3 regions of the Arthrobacter sp. 05T47 genome follow, and region 1 is predicted to be linked to each of the others. Evidence: predicted binding sites of a transcription regulator. Region 1 holds the regulator's gene; each other region holds the start of a gene.
What was found. Region 1 encodes LexA, which represses DNA repair genes until DNA is damaged. Its sites were predicted from a motif close to TCGAACANNTGTTCGA; they were not measured.
Positions count from the first base shown of each region.

Region 2: ruvA (Holliday junction branch migration protein RuvA) is a predicted target of LexA. The motif match lies at 7,784-7,799, and genes of this name have one in related genera.
Region 3: AC1DEY_RS20330 (DUF6504 family protein) is a predicted target of LexA. The motif match lies at 1,037-1,052, and genes of this name have one in related genera.

Region 1 covers NZ_JBFTKG010000035.1:51,388-53,847, reverse strand. Annotated here, with positions in the region: gene AC1DEY_RS18970 (ATP-dependent DNA helicase) at 1-209, shown strand, start outside; gene lexA (transcriptional repressor LexA) at 334-1,083, opposite strand; gene AC1DEY_RS18960 (LysM peptidoglycan-binding domain-containing protein) at 1,666-2,019, shown strand; gene AC1DEY_RS18955 (histidinol-phosphate transaminase) at 2,098-2,460, shown strand, end outside.
Region 2 covers NZ_JBFTKG010000008.1:5,780-15,298, reverse strand. Annotated here, with positions in the region: gene AC1DEY_RS08245 (RelA/SpoT family protein) at 1-2,053, opposite strand, end outside; gene secF (protein translocase subunit SecF) at 2,352-3,371, opposite strand; gene secD (protein translocase subunit SecD) at 3,372-5,147, opposite strand; gene yajC (preprotein translocase subunit YajC) at 5,253-5,675, opposite strand; gene ruvB (Holliday junction branch migration DNA helicase RuvB) at 5,936-7,084, opposite strand; gene ruvA (Holliday junction branch migration protein RuvA) at 7,077-7,730, opposite strand; gene ruvC (crossover junction endodeoxyribonuclease RuvC) at 7,837-8,415, opposite strand; gene AC1DEY_RS08210 (YebC/PmpR family DNA-binding transcriptional regulator) at 8,450-9,205, opposite strand; gene pdxT (pyridoxal 5'-phosphate synthase glutaminase subunit PdxT) at 9,209-9,519, opposite strand, start outside.
Region 3 covers NZ_JBFTKG010000042.1:15,980-21,193, forward strand. Annotated here, with positions in the region: gene AC1DEY_RS20320 (GMC family oxidoreductase) at 1-406, shown strand, start outside; gene AC1DEY_RS20325 (hypothetical protein) at 569-955, opposite strand; gene AC1DEY_RS20330 (DUF6504 family protein) at 1,191-1,526, shown strand; gene AC1DEY_RS20335 (DNA polymerase III subunit alpha) at 1,523-5,023, shown strand; gene thrS (threonine--tRNA ligase) at 5,130-5,214, shown strand, end outside.

The DNA of each region.
Region 1 (2,460 bases):
CGATCCGCCTCGCSCAGGGCGCAGGCCGGCTGATCCGCTCGACGTCGGACAARGGCGTGGTGGCCGTACTGGATTCGCGGCTGTCCACSGAGCGCTACGGCGGATTCCTGCGTGCCGCGCTGCCCCCGTTCTGGCCGACCACCGATTCCKCSATTGCCATGGCKGCCCTSGAGCGGCTCGCCAAAGAGTCGGSACAGGCCGCCAAGTAGGCGGCCGCGCAGCCAGCGGACCRGAAAACGCAAAGGTCCCCGTCCGGATTACCGGCGGGGACCTTTYKCTGGGTGCAGGTGTTCTTTGGATGTACGTGGTCCGGGAKGACCCCGGCCGCAGCCGTCAGAGGGAGCGGAGAACCGAGACGACTTTGCCCATGATGACGGCGTGGTCGCCCAGGATGGGTTCGTACTGGGTGTTCTGCGGCAGCAGCCAGGTGTGGCCGTCCCGCTGGCGGAAGGTCTTGACCGTGGCTTCGTCGTCCAGCAGCGCGGCCACGATGTCGCCATTCACGGCRTCGCCCTGGCGCCGGACRACCACCCAGTCGCCGTCGCAGATGGCGGCATCGATCATCGAGTCGCCGGCGACCTTGAGCATGAAGAGTTCGCCGTGGCCCACGAGCTGCCGTGGCAGTGGCATGACGTCTTCCACCACCTGGTCCGCGAGGATCGGCCCGCCGGCGGCGATGCGTCCGACGAACGGCACCATTGCCGTGTCTGTGGCGCTGGCGAGTTCGGTGACCGAGAGGCCGCCGACGGCCCGCAGGCCGCTGGACTTCTCGACCCCCGAAATCGCAGTGGTCCCCTCATCCAAGGTCAGCGGCATGAGTACTTCCATGGCCCGCGGACGCTTGGGGTCCCGCCGCARGTAGCCAAGCTTCTCGAGCTGGGAGAGCTGGTGGGTCACGCTGGACAGGCTGGCCAGGCCGACGGTGTCACCGATCTCGCGCATGGAGGGCGGGTAGCCGTTGTCCGTGACGGAGCGCTGAATGGTTTCCAGAATTTTCTTCTGCCGGACGGTGAGGCTTTTGGGGGCCCGTGCGGGTTGTGGGCTCCGCGAGGAGGCCCTGCCGCCGGTGGCTTGTGCTGCCATGTTCGCCAATGCCTTTCCGTTCCGCCCGGCCGCCATSTCTGGTCACCGGGAACTTCCGGCCTGAAAATGTCAGACCCTGCTGATCAACTACCAATGTTCGAATCAACCGGCGATGTTCGAGTCGTAAAAAGTTCGAGTCGCAARTGTTCGAGTCACAAGTGGTTGTCCTGTCCCTCAAAAATAGGCCAGCTGCAAGGCTTTTTCAAACATTTGTTCTAGCGAGTCTCGACATCGTTCGTTAGTAAGTGCTAAAACAGAACAAGCAAGGTTCGAATATGTGTTCGAKTTCGGAGGTCAGACTCCGGAGGCAATGTTCGGTTCTATGTTCGAAGGTTCGGTCGGTTGGCGGCGAGTACGCGGAGTACGCCGGGCGGCACCGTATGGTCCAGGAGGGCTCAGTTCATGTCAGCTTCAAGCGCGTTTCACGGCACTTTTGTTCATGGCGTCACGAATCAGCAGCGCCGTGCGRGTCACAACGTCACTGGTCACGGCAGCATCGRCCACGGCAACATCGGCCAGGGCAGCCACGGCAACGTGTACCCGATYGGCGCCGGCCGGCGGCCTTCCGCGGCRCCGGCCSCGGTGCAGGGTYTGAGTGCCGTTGCTTCGGTCAGCCGGAAGCAGCCGCCGCTGCGGCTCACMCGTCGCGGACGTTTCGTCTTCTTTGGCGTCCCGCTGATCCTGCTGGCGGCGCTCATCCTCTCGTTCAGCGGATTCCTCAACGCCCCCGCGAAAGCGGCKGATTCCGCGGACCAGCTCTCGCTGACGCCCACCGTTTCGGTGACWGTGCAGCCSGGGGAGTCCCTCTGGGCCATTGCGGGCTCCGTCGCCCCGGAGCGYGACCCCCGCGATGTCGTTGCCGATATCGTGCAGCTGAATAACCTGGACGCCGCGCGTGTGATGCCGGGCCAGCAGCTGTTCGTGCCGTCAAAGTAGCTCCATCCACCTGGCCCCATGTGCCGTCGCGGGCGTCACAGTTTCAGGGCCCGTCCCGCTACCACTTAAACTGGTCACGTGACTGACCAGCTTGAGCGCCTCAACCGACTGCCCCTCCGAAACAATCTGCGCGGCCTGCGTCCCTATGGCGCGCCCCAGCTGGACGTCCCCATCCTGCTCAATGTCAACGAGAACACCCATGGTGTCCCCGCCGATGTCCGCGAGGCCATTACCGAGGCCGTAAGCGCCGCCGCCGCCGGGCTGAACCGCTATCCGGACCGCGAGTTCACCGAACTGCGTGTTGCCCTCGCCGAATATCTTGGCCACGGCCTGGACGCGGAGAACATCTGGGCCGCGAACGGCTCCAACGAGGTCCTTCAGCAGATCCTCCAGGCGTTCGGTGGCCCCGGCCGGACGGCCCTCGGGTTCCCTCCCACATAT
Region 2 (9,519 bases), on a different contig from region 1:
TCTCCACGAGGAACACGCTGGACTGCGTGGGCGCCCAGTCCACTTCGACGATCCGGTCCGGCTGGTCCATCAGGCCGCTCACGTTGGTGCAATCGGTCCGGTGCACGGAGACACCGGAACCGCGCGTGACAAACCCGAGGATCGGGTCCGGCGGGACCGGAGTGCAGCATCGAGCCAGCTTCACCCACACATCGTCCACGCCGCGGACAACAACACCGGAATCGGAGAAACGGGCCTTGCTGACCTGGGTGGGGATGGACACCTCGGCGAGGTCATCGTCCGGTTGTTCGTTCCCGCCGAGGCTCTCCACCAGGCGTTCCATGACGGACTGCGCGGAGGTGTGCCCGTCGCCCACGCCGGCGTAGAGTCCGGAGATGTCGGCATACTTGAAGTCTTCCGCGATCGCCGCGAGGGCGTCGTGGGTCATAAGCCGCTGCAGCGGGAGATTCTGCTTCCGCATCGCCTTGGTCAGCAGGTCCTTGCCGCGGTCGATCGCTTCCTCGCGGCGTTCCTTGCTGAACCACTGCCTGATCTTGTTTCGGGCCCTGGCGCTTTTGACGAAGTGCTGCCAGTCCTGGCTGGGGCCGGCGCCTTCGGCCTTGGAGGTAAAGATCTCAACCCAGTCGCCGTGGTTCAGTTCGCTGTTGAGCGGGACAAGCTTGCCGTTGACGCGGGCGCCAATGGTCCGGTGGCCTACCTCGGTGTGCACGGCGTAGGCGAAGTCCACGGGCGTGGATCCTGCCGGGAGGGCCATGACCTCGCCCTTGGGGGTGAAGACAAACACTTCGCGGGCGTTGATTTCAAACCGCAACGAGTCGAGGAACTCGCCGGGGTCCGAGGTCTCCTGCTGCCAGTCCACGAGGGAGCGCAGCCAGCCCATGTCGCCGTCGCGCGGGCTTCCGGGGCCGGCGGCCGTCCGGTTCGGCTGGTCCTTGTACTTCCAGTGCGCGGCCACGCCGTATTCGGCGCGCCGGTGCATTTCATGGGTGCGGATCTGGATTTCCACCGGTTTGCCGCCCGGACCGATCACCGTGGTGTGCAGCGACTGGTACATGTTGAACTTGGGCATCGCGATGTAGTCCTTGAACCGCCCGGGCAGGGGGTTCCAGCGCGAGTGCATCGCGCCCAGGGCCGCGTAGCAGTCCCGGACCGAGTCGACCAGGACGCGGACGCCCATGAGGTCGTTGATGTCGTCGAAGTCTTTGTCGCGGACGATCATCTTCTGGTAGATCGAGTAGTAGTGCTTTGGCCGCCCGGTGATGGTGGCCTTGATCTTCGCCGCCCGCAGGTCCTCGGTGATCTGGTTGCGGATGACGGACAGGTTCTTTTCACGCTCCGGGGTCCGGTCCCCCACCATGCGCACGATTTCCTCGTACACCTTCGGATACAGCGCGGCGAAGGACAGATCCTCCAGTTCCCACTTGATGGTGTTCATGCCGAGCCGGTGGGCCAGGGGTGCGAAGATTTCCAGGGTTTCGCGCGCCTTGCGGGCCGAGGACTCCGCCGAGACGAAGCGCCACGTCCGGGCGTTGTGGAGCCTGTCGGCGAGTTTGATCATCAGGACCCGGATGTCCTTGGCCATGGCGACGACCATCTTGCGCACGGTCTCGGACTGGGCCGCCTCACCAAAGCTAACCTTGTCCAGTTTGGTGACACCGTCCACCAGCATGGCCACTTCCGGGCCGAACTCGGCCTTCAGGTCAGCCAGCGTGTAGGAGGTGTCCTCGACCGTGTCGTGCAGCAGGGCTGCGGCCAGCGTCGTGCCGCTGAGGCCGAGCTCGGCGAGAATGGTGGCGACCGCGACCGGGTGCGTGATATACGGGTCCCCGCTCTTGCGCTTTTGGCCCCGGTGGCAGCGCTCGGCAACCACGAAGGCGCGCTGGATGAGGTCGAAGTCCTCTTTGGGGTTGTTGGCACGGACCGTGCGCAGCAGCGGTTCAAGAATCGGTGAGTATGCGGGGGCGCCGCGGCCCGTCAGCCGGGCGAGGCGTGACCTCGTGCGTTCGCGCCGGCCCGGAAAGGTCGGCCGGGCGCCCGAATTGTCGACCGGCACAGGAACATCGGGACGTCCGTGAACCACAAGGTCAGTCTGAGAACCCTGGCCTTGGGCCTTGTCCGCTGGCGCCTCCGGCACCGGCGTCGAACGTTCTTCCAATGGAGCACCTCTCGCGACGGTCAATTATTCAAGTGTATTCCCGCAGCAGGATACTTCGATAACCGGCCGTGATACGGCGACGGGCCGGAGTCCGTCACAAAGGACGGTCTCCGGCCCGCCTGCTGTCCGCTCAGGACAGTCCAGGCATTGGTTCCGGCATCACCGAGGCATCACAGCATTGCGGTAGCGCCTGCGTTCAGGCTGTGGCAGGCGACGCCGGGGACGTGGCCTTCGCTGCCGCGTCGGCGCGACGCTGTTCCACCCGCTTGGCCTGCTTGAGCAGGTCAGGTTCGCCCTGCCGCAGGGCGGCGTACAGCGGCGCCGCGATGAAAATCGTGGCCGCCGTGCCCACCAGGATGCCCACAAACAGCGCCAGGGACAGGTCCCGCAGGGTTCCGGCGCCCAGCAGCCCGGCACCGATGAAGAGGATCGCGCCGACCGGGAGGATCGCCACCACCATGGTGTTGATGGAGCGGACCAGGGTCTGGTTGATGGCTAGGTTGACCTCTTCGGCGAAGGTCCGCCGGGTGGAGGCCTGGATCTCCGAGGTGTTCTCGCGGATCTTGTCGAACACCACCACGGTGTCGTACAGCGAATAGCTGAGCACCGTCAGGAAGCCGATGATGGCCGACGGCGTCACTTCGAAGTCACTGAGGCCGTAGACACCGGCGGTAATGAACATCGTGACGGCCATGCCGACAAGTGCCGAGACGGACATCTTCCAGGTCCGGAAGTACAGCGCCATCAGGACGGCGGCCAAGCCCACGAAGATTGCCAGGCCCATCAGTGCCTGCTTCGTGACGTCAGCGCCCCAGGTGGGGCCAACAAAGGTCGACGTCACTTCGTTATCCGTCACGCCGTAGGCCGTGGTGAGGCCTTCCTTGATCTGCAGCGTCTCGTCGTCGCTGAGCTTGTCCGTCTGGATACGCATGGTGGTGCCGGCGACGTTGGCCACGCGCGGCACAGACCCCGCCACGACGTCCTTTACGGCCTTCTCGCCGAGGGACGCGTCGGTGGTCTTCACGTTGGAGACTGTGAACTCGGACCCGCCACGGAATTCGATGCCGAGGTTGAAGCCGCCCTTGGCTATCGGGATCAGGATCGAGAGGGCCACGGCAATTCCGGCAATCAGGAACCAGATCTTCTTTTTAGCGACAAAGTCGTACGAGCGCTTGCCCGAATACAATTCATTGCCGAACGTTGAGAAGTTGACCATTTACTTGCCCTCCTTGGACGCGCTCTTGGAGGAACCGGCGAGCTGCTCCTGTTGTGCCTGCTCCTGCCTTTCGGCGAGACGGCGTTCTGCAATGGTCATCCGGCGCTCGGCCTCGGCGGCGGCGCCGGTGTTCTTTGCGCGCACCACCGCCACGGGCTTGTCTTCCGGAGTGCGGACCCGGCCGGCTCCGCGGTACAGCGGGACGGCTCCCAGGCGCTTCGGGTCCAGACCCGAGAACCGGTGGCCTTCGCCGAAGAACTTGGTCCGGGCCAGCAGCTGCAGGGTCGGGTGGGTGAACATGAAGACCACGATGAGGTCGGCGATCGCTGTTAGGCCAAGGGTGAACGCGAAGCCGCGGACGTTGCCCACAGCCACGAAGAACAGCACCACGGCCGCGAGGAGGTTCACGGCCTTGGAGGCGAGGATGGTGCGCTTGGCCCGCTTCCAGCCGTTTTCGACGGCCGAGACCAGGCCGCGGCCCTCACGGAGCTCATCACGGATGCGTTCGAAGTAGACGATGAACGAGTCCGCCGTTTGGCCGATGGCCACGATCAGGCCGGCCACGCCGGCGAGGGACAGCCGGTAGTTCTCCGTCCACCCGAGGATGGCGATCGCCAGGAACGTCAGCACACCGGCAATCACGAGGGACGCCACGGTCACCAGGCCAAGGGCCCGGTACTGGAACAGTGAGTAGACGACCACCAGGAGCAGGCCGATCAGGCCTGCGAGCATACCCATGCGCAGTTGCTCCCCACCGAGGGTCGCAGAAATCTGCTGCTCACTTTGGATCTCGAAGCTGATCGGCAGGGCACCGAAACGCAGCTGGTCGGAGAGGGCCTTGGCGGATTCCTCGGTGAACCCGCCGGTGATCTGCGGCCGGCCGTCGGTGATGACGGCGAGCGAACGCGGGGCGGAGATGACCTGGTCGTCCAGGACAATCGCGAACTGGGCCTTCGGGTCGGAGCCGCTCTGGCCGCCGCCGGCGGCATAGAACTGGTAAAGGCGCTCGGTGACTTCCTTGAACTTGGCGGTGCCGGCGTCGTCGAACTGGATGTTGACGGCCCATTCATTGGTCACGGCACCCTGGGCGCCGCGCTGCAGCTGGAACGAGGAGGACTTGATGTTCGAGCCCTTCACCTCAACCGGACCGAGGATGTACTTGATGGCCGGCGATTTCGCTGTCGCGGGCTCACAGGTCACCAGCGGCTTGGTCGGGTCTGAACGCTTCTGCTTGTCCTGGGAAGGGTTGTCGCAGTCGAGGGCCTGAAACTGCTTGTAGACCTCGGGGGTAATCCAGTTCTCGTCGCTGCTGTTGGCCGGCGCGGCCGTCGGCTTGGGCAGCTGGGCGTCCGGGGTCCGGGACGCCTCGGGGACGGCTGCGCCGGCGCCCGTCTGGATCACGGGGCGGAAGTTCATGTCGGCGGAGGCCTGGATCAGGGCGCGGGTTTCTTTGGCGGGAGTTCCCGGCAGGCTGACCACGACGTTGCGGCCGGACTGCGTGCTGATTTCCGCTTCCGCGACACCCGAGCCGTCCACGCGCTGACGGATGATCGCTACGGCCTGGTTGAGCTGGTCTTCGGTGATGCCCGAACCGCCCTCAACCTTGGGCGCCAGGATCATCTGGGTGCCGCCTTCCAGGTCCAGCGCGAGCTTTGGAGCCCAGCTGGCCTGGCCGGCAATGGTGCCGCCCGCTAGGACGGCCGTCATGGCGGCGATGAGTACGCCAAGCCAGACCAGCATCCTGATGGCTGAGTTTTTGGGGCCAGTTCGTGCCATTGTCGATCTTTCTTTTATTTGCGGCGGATCCGCCGGCGCTGGCTCTGGGCCCCCGCCGGCGGATGCCCGCAACCGTTGCTTCGCGGGATAGCTCAGGTAGGCAGACTAGCTGTCTTTTTTACCTTCGTCATTGAGGCGGCGCAGGGTTTCCTCGGGAGTTTCATTGCGGGGTGCGTCGCTGAGCGGGGCGGTGCCCTCCGTGCCCTCGGCGCTGAGCTTGTCGGCGGTCAGCGAGGACGCGTCGTCGGGAACAACGGTCGGCTCCTCGGCAGCGACAACCGGCTCCACAATTTTGGTGACGGCCTGGCGGTGCACGGTGGCCGTGTTGCCGGGGGACAGTTCCAGGGTGACCTTGTTCTCCGCTTCATCGATCTCGACGATCCGGCCGAACAGGCCAAAGCTCGTCATGACCTCGACACCAGTTTCGAACTTGGACTGGAGCTGTGCCTGCTGCTGCTGGGTCTTCTTGTTGCGGCGGAACATCATGAAGACGAAAAGTCCGAGCAGGACGAAGAGGAGAATCGTCATGATGTCGATGCCGCCGCCGGCCTGCGGCTGGGTCTGGGCAGAAATAAGTCCGAACACAGGGATTGTTCCGTTCTGTACTTGCATAGCTGTTTTTCAGCAACGTCCGTTTGCTCCGGGCGGCGCGGGCAGGGGTCTGCGCCGCGAGCCGGCAGAGAGACCATCCCCAGCCGCCGGCGGCTACCTGCTCTCCGCCCACGGAAACAAAACCCGAACGTGCCGAGCGTCATTCCAGTCTAAAGGGAAAAGCTGAAGGAAACGTGCTAGCGGCCGTTTCGGATCCACTGGGGACTGGTTTCTTCACCGAGATCGCCGCCGGACCCGCCCGGCTGGCCCTCGCTGGGCTCATCCTGCGGGTCCCCGCCCAGCTCATCGGCCTGGAACAACTCCAGCGGATCCTGCCCGAAGACGCCGGCCGGGACGGCGAAGCCGAGATGGGTCCACGCCGGTGCCAGGGCAATGCGGCCCCGCGGGGTCCTGCCCAGCAGCCCTTCACGCACCAGGTAAGGCTCGGCGACCGTTTCCACGGTCTCCGTTTCCTCACCGACGGCGATCGCGAGGGTGGACAGGCCCACGGGCCCACCGCCGAATTTGGTGATGAGGGCTTCGAGGACTGCACGGTCCAGCCGGTCCAGGCCGCGCTTGTCTACCTCATACATGTCCAGTGCCGCGGACGCCGCCCGGGCATCAATTTGCTCGATACCGTGAACGAGCGCCCAGTCCCGGACCCGGCGCAGGAGCCGGTTGGCGATGCGCGGCGTGCCCCGGGAGCGTCCGGCGATCTCGCTGAATCCCGCCGAATTGACCTTCAGATCCAGGAGGCCGGCCGAACGGCGCAGGACCAGTTCCAGCTCCTCCACGGAGTAAAACTCCAAGTGGCCGGTGAAACCGAACCGGTCCCGCAGCGGCCCGGGGAGCAGGCCGGCCCGCGTGGTGGCGCCCACCAGCGTGAAGGGCGGCAGTTCCAGCGGGATAGCCGTGGCGCCGGCGCCCTTGCCGACGACGATGTCGACGCGGAAGTCCTCCATCGCCATGTACAGCATTTCCTCGGCTGGCCGGGACATGCGGTGGATTTCGTCCAGGAACAGGACCTCACCCTCCGAAAGGGAGGACAGGATGGCTGCGAGGTCGCCGGCGTGCTGGATGGCCGGGCCACTGCTGATCCGCAGCGGGACGTTCATTTCGGCCGCGATGATCATGGACAGCGTGGTCTTGCCCAGGCCGGGAGGGCCGGAGAGCAGCACGTGGTCTGCGCTGCGCCCGCGCATGCGTGAGGCCTCCAGGACGAGGGAAAGCTGCTTGCGGACACGGTGCTGGCCCACGAAGTCGTGCAGGTTCTTGGGCCGGAGTGCGGCTTCGATGACGCGCTCCTCCGGCTCCTCTCCCCCGGCGACGATCGACTGCTCAGCCACGCGCGCCTACCCGGTTACCGGCGCGGGCGCCGTCCTGGCCCAGCCAGCGCAGGGTTGCGCGGAGGATTTCGGCCACGTTGCCGTTCTCGGCCAGGTCCGGGGAATCGGCCAGGGATTTCTCGATGCTGGCGGTGGCGTCCTTTTCGGACCAGCCAAGGCTGGTCATCGCGGCGACGACCTGCGGCTTCCAGACGGATTCCGCGGAAGCCAAAGGGAGCGGCGCGCCGGACGCACCAGCAGTGCCGTGCGGGACGAGTTTGCCGGCGAGCTCCAGCACGATCCGGCCGGCCACCTTCGGCCCGATTCCGGGGACCTTGGTGAAGGCCTTGCCGTCGCCGGAGTGGGCGGCCACCCGGATGGCTTCCGGTTCGTGGACGGCAAGCACAGCCAGGGCGAGGCGGGGACCGACACCGCTGACGCTGAGCAGCACGTCAAACACTTCGCGCTCGTCGTCGCTGCCGAAGCCGAACAGGGTCAGCGAGTCCTCCCGCACGATCAGCGAGGTGAAGAGCTTCCCCTCTTCGCCCACCCGGAGCCCGCTGAGGGTCTGCGGCGTGGCATTGACGCTCATGCCGGCACCGTTGAGGTCGATCACGGCGGAGGACAGGCCAACATGCGCAACGGTTCCGCGAAGAAAACTAATCAAGGCCGGGCTCCTGGGTCTGCAGCCGGCCAAAACACAGATGGCAAGCCGGCTATCCGAACATATCTACGAATACCCTACCAAGCCCAGCGGCGGCACAGGCGGACATTCAGCGCGCACGGCGCGCTTTTGCCTCCGCGTCCGCCCATGCCCGCTGCGCCGGCGTGAGCGACTGGCTGCCCGGCCCCGTCGTCGACACAGCGGCGCCGCTGCCGGCCCGCCAGGCGTGGGTGATTGCCAGCGCCAGGGCGTCGGCGGCGTCGGCGGGGCGCGGTGGCGCATCCAGCCGGAGGATCTTCGTTACCAGTTTGGTCACGGCGTCCTTGTTCGATGTTCCGCTGCCCGTGACGGCGGCCTTGACCTCGGACGGGGTGTGCAGCGCCACCGGGATGCCGCGGCGCGCGGCGGCGGCAATCACCACGCCGGAGGCCTGCGCCACCCCCATGACCGTGCTGACGTTGAGCTGGGAAAACACCCGTTCCACGGCGAGGACGTGGGGTTCGTACTTGTCCAGCCATTCATCAATGGACGTGGCAATGACCAGCAGCCGCTGGTCCAGGCTCTCCTCGGGGGAGGTTCCCACGACGCCGAAGGCCACCATGGTGGCCCGCCGGTTCTTTTCGACGTCGACGACGCCGATCCCGCAACGGGTGAGGCCCGGGTCAACCCCCAGGACGCGCAGGGTCAAGACCGGGCCTCAAAATCACGGCTAGGTGAGCGTGTCACTCGGCTTCCAGTGCGGCCTGCACTTCGTCGCTGAGATCGGCGTTGCTGTAGACGTTCTGGACATCGTCGAGCTCTTCCAGGGCGTCCACGAGCTTCATGAACTTCTTGGCGGCGTCGAGGTCCAGCGGCACCTGCATGGACGGCACGAACTCGGCCTCATCGGTGTCGTAGTCGATTCCGGCTTCCTTGAGCGCGTCGCGGATGGCCTGGAGGTCGGTCGGCTCAGAGTGGATCTCGAAGGTGTCTCCGTTGTCCTTGACTTCCTCGGCGCCGGCGTCGAGCACTGCCATCAGGACGTCGTCCTCGCTCAGGCCGTTCTTGGGCAGGGACACGACACCCTTGCGGCTGAAGAGGTAGCTGACCGAACCGGGATCGGCGATCGTGCCGCCGTTGCGGGAGATGGCGAGCCGGACCTCAGAGGCGGCACGGTTCTTGTTGTCCGTGAGGCACTCGATCAGCAGCGCGGACCCCTGCGGGCCGCGGCATTCGTACATGATCTCGGTGTAGTCAACGACCTCGCCGGTGAGGCCGGCGCCGCGCTTGATGGCGCGGTCGATGTTGTCTGCGGGCACCGAGGTCTTCTTGGCCTTGGTGACAGCAAGTTCCAGGCTCGGGTTGCCGGAAAGGTCCGGGCCGCCCATGCGCGCGGCGACTTCGATGTTCTTGATCAGCTTGGCGAACGACTTGGCCCGGCGGCTATCAAGGATGGCCTTCTTATGCTTGGTCGTCGCCCATTTGGAGTGGCCTGACATGCTTTACGCTTCTCCTCTGATCATTCGAATAAACAGTTCATGCACGCGCTTTTCCCCCGTCACTTCCGGGTGGAAGGAGGTGGCCAGCAGCTTGCCGGAACGCACAGCAACAATTCTAGCCGTCCCGTCCAATGATTCGGGGTGGCCGGCTTTGGACGGTTCCACCTGGGCGAGGACTTCCACACCGTTGCCGACGCGCTCCACCCAGGGCCCACGGATGAAGACGGCATGGACAGGCGCCACGACGCCGGCGTCGGCGCTGAAGCCGAGCCCCCGGAAATCAAGGTCCGTCTCGAAGGACTCGCGCTGCCGGC
Region 3 (5,214 bases), on a different contig from region 1:
GGCCATCGACCTCGGGTACTTCCGCAATCCGGTGGACATCGATCGATTGGTGGAGGGCCTGCAGCTCGCGGACGCCGCCGCGGCCCACCCTCATCTGACCCGGATCACTGGCGGTTCCCGGCTCGCGCCCCAGAAGGACCTGGTGGCTGACGCCGTCGCCGTTCGCACCTGGATCAAGGCCACGGCCACGACTTACCACCACCCCGTGGGTACCTGTGCGATGGGAACGGACCCCCGGGCCGGCGCTGTGGTCGACACCTCGGGACGGGTGTACGGAGTGCCGGGCCTCTCGGTAGTCGACGCCTCGATCCTTCCTGAACCGCCGTCGGCTAACATCAACATCCCCACGATCATGGTCGCCGAGCACATCGCGGCCCGGCGTCGAGGGGTCGGGGCGGGATCCTGAGGCGGGTAGGGGGTATGCCACATTCGTCGGCATTGTCTCCGCCGACGTCGGGAAAGCGACCGAAAGCGTGCCGCCACGGCTTCGACTGCAACGGATTTCTGTTGGACTGATTAAGGCCCGCGCAGCCGCCACTTCCGCACGGCCGGGGTCGGTTCCTGCCGCCTAGAGGGCCTCTTCGACAGGCACGTTGGCCTGGTAGTCCCGGCCGTCACAATCGCTGAAGGCGGTCATGAGGTGGCCCTTGGGCAGGCCCAGGACAGTCGCGATGGGGAAGTTTCCGGTGATGGTGTTTCCTGAGTGTTCCACGCCTTTGAGGTCGAAGTTCTCTTCCGTGCCGTCATGGTTGAAGAAGTAGAAGGAGACCGCCTCGCCGTTCATGAACTCAATGCCCAGTCTGCGTTGATGGGAGTAGTCCGGCTCGGCTGCCAGCAGGCCCACCACGTAGGCGCCTTGCCCCGGGATATTGCCGTCTATATCGAAGGTCGCCACCAAGGTTGAATTCTTGGCGGCGACCTTTACGTGCTTCAGGAGTGCGKTATGGGAGCTCATGGCTCAATCCTGCTACCTGTGCCATCGTCCGTCCACCCCCGATCTGGGTTTTGTCGCCTCTTCGACGTAGACTGATTTTATTCGAAGATATGTTCGAATAAATTCAGGTTCGAATCAATACGGGTTCGAATCAATACAGAAGCGCTGGACCTTGAAGTAGCTGGAACTTGAAGTAGACAGGGAAAGCCAAAGCGGGGACTGGGCCGGCCCAGCCCGGACTGGGTCGGGAGGCAACGTGGGCATGTTCAGCGAGTCCGTGGATGTCGCCTGCACGCCCTCGGGCCAGCCCCTGCGCCTGGACTGGGCCGGACGTCGCTACACGGTCTGCGCTGAACCTGTCCGCTGGTTTGAACGCCGCCAGTGGTGGGCAGAAGAAAGCCGGGCGCCGCTCGGGAGCGGGCCGGGACTGGTGGATCACGAGATCTGGCGGGTCCAGGTCCGTGCCGCCGGTGACCACGCCGGGGCCTCCACTCTCACCCTTGACCTGACCAGGCATATCGGAAGCGGCCGCTGGCGGCTCCTGAGGATCCACGACGCGCTGCAGCCCCTCCGGAAGCCCGAGACAGCATGAGCTTCACCCATCTGCACGTCTCCACTGCCTTCAGCGCCCACTATGGCGTCTCCTGGCCGGACGAGCTGGCCGCCGCGGCCGCCGCCGACGGCGCCACCGCCCTGGCCTGCACAGACCGCGACGGGCTCTACGGAACCGTCAAGCACCTGAAGGCGTGCATGGCCGCCGGCCTGGATGCGATCGTCGGCGTGGACCTCGCGGTATTTGACGACGACGGCGACCTCCGCACCCAGCTCGGGGGACGCGTCGTCGTGCTGGCGCACGGGCACAACAACGGCGCCGGCTACAGGGCGCTGTGCCGTCTGATCTCCGACGCCCATGCCCGCACCACGGGCAAGGCCGGGGGAGCAGTACCGGTGGCCGTCACCCGGGCCGAACTGGCCTCCCGCACCCTGCACCCGGAAACCTTGCAGCCGGTCCTGACGGTGCTGATCGGCCCGGACTCCGACGTCGGCCGTGCCATGGGCGGCCGGCGGTACCTGCGGCCCCGCACCCTGTTCAAACGCTGGCTGGACGCCATGCCTCCCGGAACGCTCGCCGCGGAAGCAGTGTCCCAGCTCAGCCCGCCCGGGGAACCCCTGAGCACCGCCCACGCGGTGCGCATGCTGAAGCTCGCGGCTGAACACGGGGTGCCCGCCGTCCTGAGCAACGCCGTGCGGTATGTGGCCGAGGACGGCGCGGCCACGGCCGATGTGCTGGACTCGGCCCGGACGCTCAAATCACTCCCCGAGCTCTCCGCCGCCCCTCTGTTGCAGCCCAACGGGCAGGGCTGGCTCAAATCGGCGGCCCAGATGCTGCAGCTGGGCAAGGAGATCATCCATGCCGCCGGCTACGGCACGGCGGACCTCAAACGGCTCCTCGCCCAGACCGAGGCGCTCGCGGACCGCTGCCGCATGGATCCCGTGGCAGACATGGGCTGGAAACAGCCCGTGGTCCCGGAAGCCTCCGTGATCGGGATCGACGGCGACGCGCTCGCAGAGCTGACCCTGCGCTGTGAGGCCGGCATCGGCCGCCGTTTCCCGGGAATTACCGGGCGGCAGGAACAACAGATGCGGAGCCGGCTGGAGCACGAGCTCCGGATCATCGACTCGCTGGGGTTCGCCTCCTACTTCCTGACCGTCGCAGAGGTCTCCCGGATGATCCTGGACCTGGGCGTCCGGGCCGCCGCCCGCGGTTCCGGCGCCTCCAGCCTGGTCAACTACCTGATCGACATCAGCCAGGTAAACCCGCTCCAGCACGACCTCATCTTTGAACGTTTCCTTTCCCGCGACCGCGCCACCCTGCCCGACATTGACATCGACGTCGAAAGCGCCGAACGGCACAACGTCTACCGGAAGATCTTTGAACGCTTCGGCGCCGAGCGCGTCACGCTGATGAGCATGCAGAACGGCTACCGCGCTCGCGGTGCCGTGCGCGACGCCGGCCTGGCCCTGGGCATGGACGACGGAGAGGTCGGGGAGATTGCCAAGCAGCTGTGGCGGTTCTCGGCACGGCACTTCCGCGAAGCCCTCGCGGAGAAACCCGAACTGAAGGAGTTTGCGGACCGGGTCGAGCAGCGCGGCTTCACCGAAAACCAGCAGCTGGACCTGCTGGTGGACCTCACGGAGCGGCTGGACCGGCTGCCCCGCCACATCTCCATGCACCCGTGCGGGGTCATCCTCGGCGATGCCACCTTGCTGGACCGCACCCCCGTCCAGCCCAGCGGCCTTGGCCTGCCCATGAGCCAGTTCGACAAGCACGACATGGACCCCATGGGCATGCTCAAACTCGATGTCCTGGGCGTCCGGATGCAGAGCGCCATGGCCTTTGCCGTCCGGGAAGTCATCCGGCTCCACCCCTCCAAAGCCGAGGTGGTCGCCGCCGGCGCGCATCCGGCCGGCACGGACGGGGCCGGCCCGGATTACATCGCCGAGGACGGGCGCATCGACCTCAACGCGGTCCCGCTCGATGACGAGCCAACCTTTGAACTGATCCGCAGCACCCACACCCTGGGCTGCTTCCAGATCGAATCCCCGGGCCAGCGCGAACTGATCGGGAAGATGGCGCCACGGGATTTCAACGACCTCATCATTGACATATCGCTGTTCCGGCCCGGCCCGATGAAATCCGACATGGTCCGGCCCTTCCTGGAGCACCGGCACGGATTCGCCCCCGAGGTCTACCCGCATCCCCACCTCAAGCCGGTCCTCAAGGAGACCCACGGGGTCACCGTTTTCCACGAACAGATCCTCAAGACCTTCGACGTGATGACCGGGTGCGGGCTGGCACGCGCGGACGAGTTCCGCCGGGCGCTGGGCAACGAGGTGCTGGAGGCCAAGGTGGAGGAGTTCTTCCGGAAGGAGGCGCGGGCACGAAACTACAGTCCCGAGGTGGTGGACAAGGTCTGGGGCACGCTGAAAGCCTTTGGCAGCTTCGGGTTCTGCAAGGCCCACGGCGCCGCGTTCGCCGTGCCCACCTACCAGTCGGCCTGGCTCAAGACGCACCACCCGGAGGCCTTCCTCGCCGGACTCTGGGAACACGACCCCGGCATGTACCCCAAACGCCTGCTCGTGGCCGAGGCCCGCCGGCTGGGCATCCCCATCCTGCCCCTCGACATCAACCGGAGCCAGGCGGAGTACCGGGTGGAGCCTGTGGAATCCGGGCCGGACCGGGGCAGGCTAGGCATCAGGCTGAGCCTGAACGGCATCTTCGGGCTTTCCGGTGCCGAGCTGAAGCGGATTGTGGCCGGCCAGCCCTACGATTCGCTGGCCGACCTGCGCGCCCGGTCACGGCTGAGCAGGCTCAGCATCCAACGCCTTGCGCAGCTGGGCGCCTTCGATTCGCTGCATAAGGCGTCCGGGGGAGCAGCCAACAGGGCGGATCTGGTCCAGCACCTGCAGAAGCTCCAGGGCCGTTCCTCGCGGAAGGGCGTGGAGGTCATTGAAGGCCAGCTGGCGTTGCCGCTGGGGGACGTTGAACTGAAGAACCTGAAGGCGGTTCTCCCGGCGCCGAGCATGGTGGATAACGTCCGGGCTGAACTGGACCTGATGGCCGTGGACGTCACGGAGCACCTGATGACCAGCCACCGGCCGCTGCTGGACCGGCTCGGCGTCACCACCGCGGACAAGCTGCTGGGACTGCGCAATGGCACGGAGGTGCTGGTTGCCGGGGTGCGGGTGGCCACCCAGACCCCGCCCATGCGGGGCGGCCGCCGGGTGGTGTTCATCAGCGTCGACGACGGAACTGGCTGCGTGGATTCCGTCTTCTTCCACGAGGCGCAGGAGCAGTCCGGATCCCTCCTGTTCGGCACCCGGCTGCTGCTGATCCGCGGCACCACCCGCCGGACCGGGCCGCGGGGGATCAGCATCAGCGCCAGCATGGCCTGGGACCTCAGCCGAACGGAAACCCTGCCGTTCCCGCAGCCGGTGCGGGGCGCCCCGGCCTACCGCGAGCCGGAGCTGCCCGGTCCCCTGGACGGGATCAGCAGGAACCTCGCCATCACCGGGCTGGGCGGCTGAGTGGCGCGTTGGTTGGCCCCTTCGTAAACAGATAGCATGGACAAGGCTGGCTGTGGTCCCCGTACGCCACAAGCTACGAAGCCTTAACTTTGAATAGGAGACACCCGTGTCAGATGCCCAGCAGATCACCATTCTCGTCGACGGCGAAGAGACCAAGGTGACTACCGGGACCACCGGCGCGGAACTCTTCT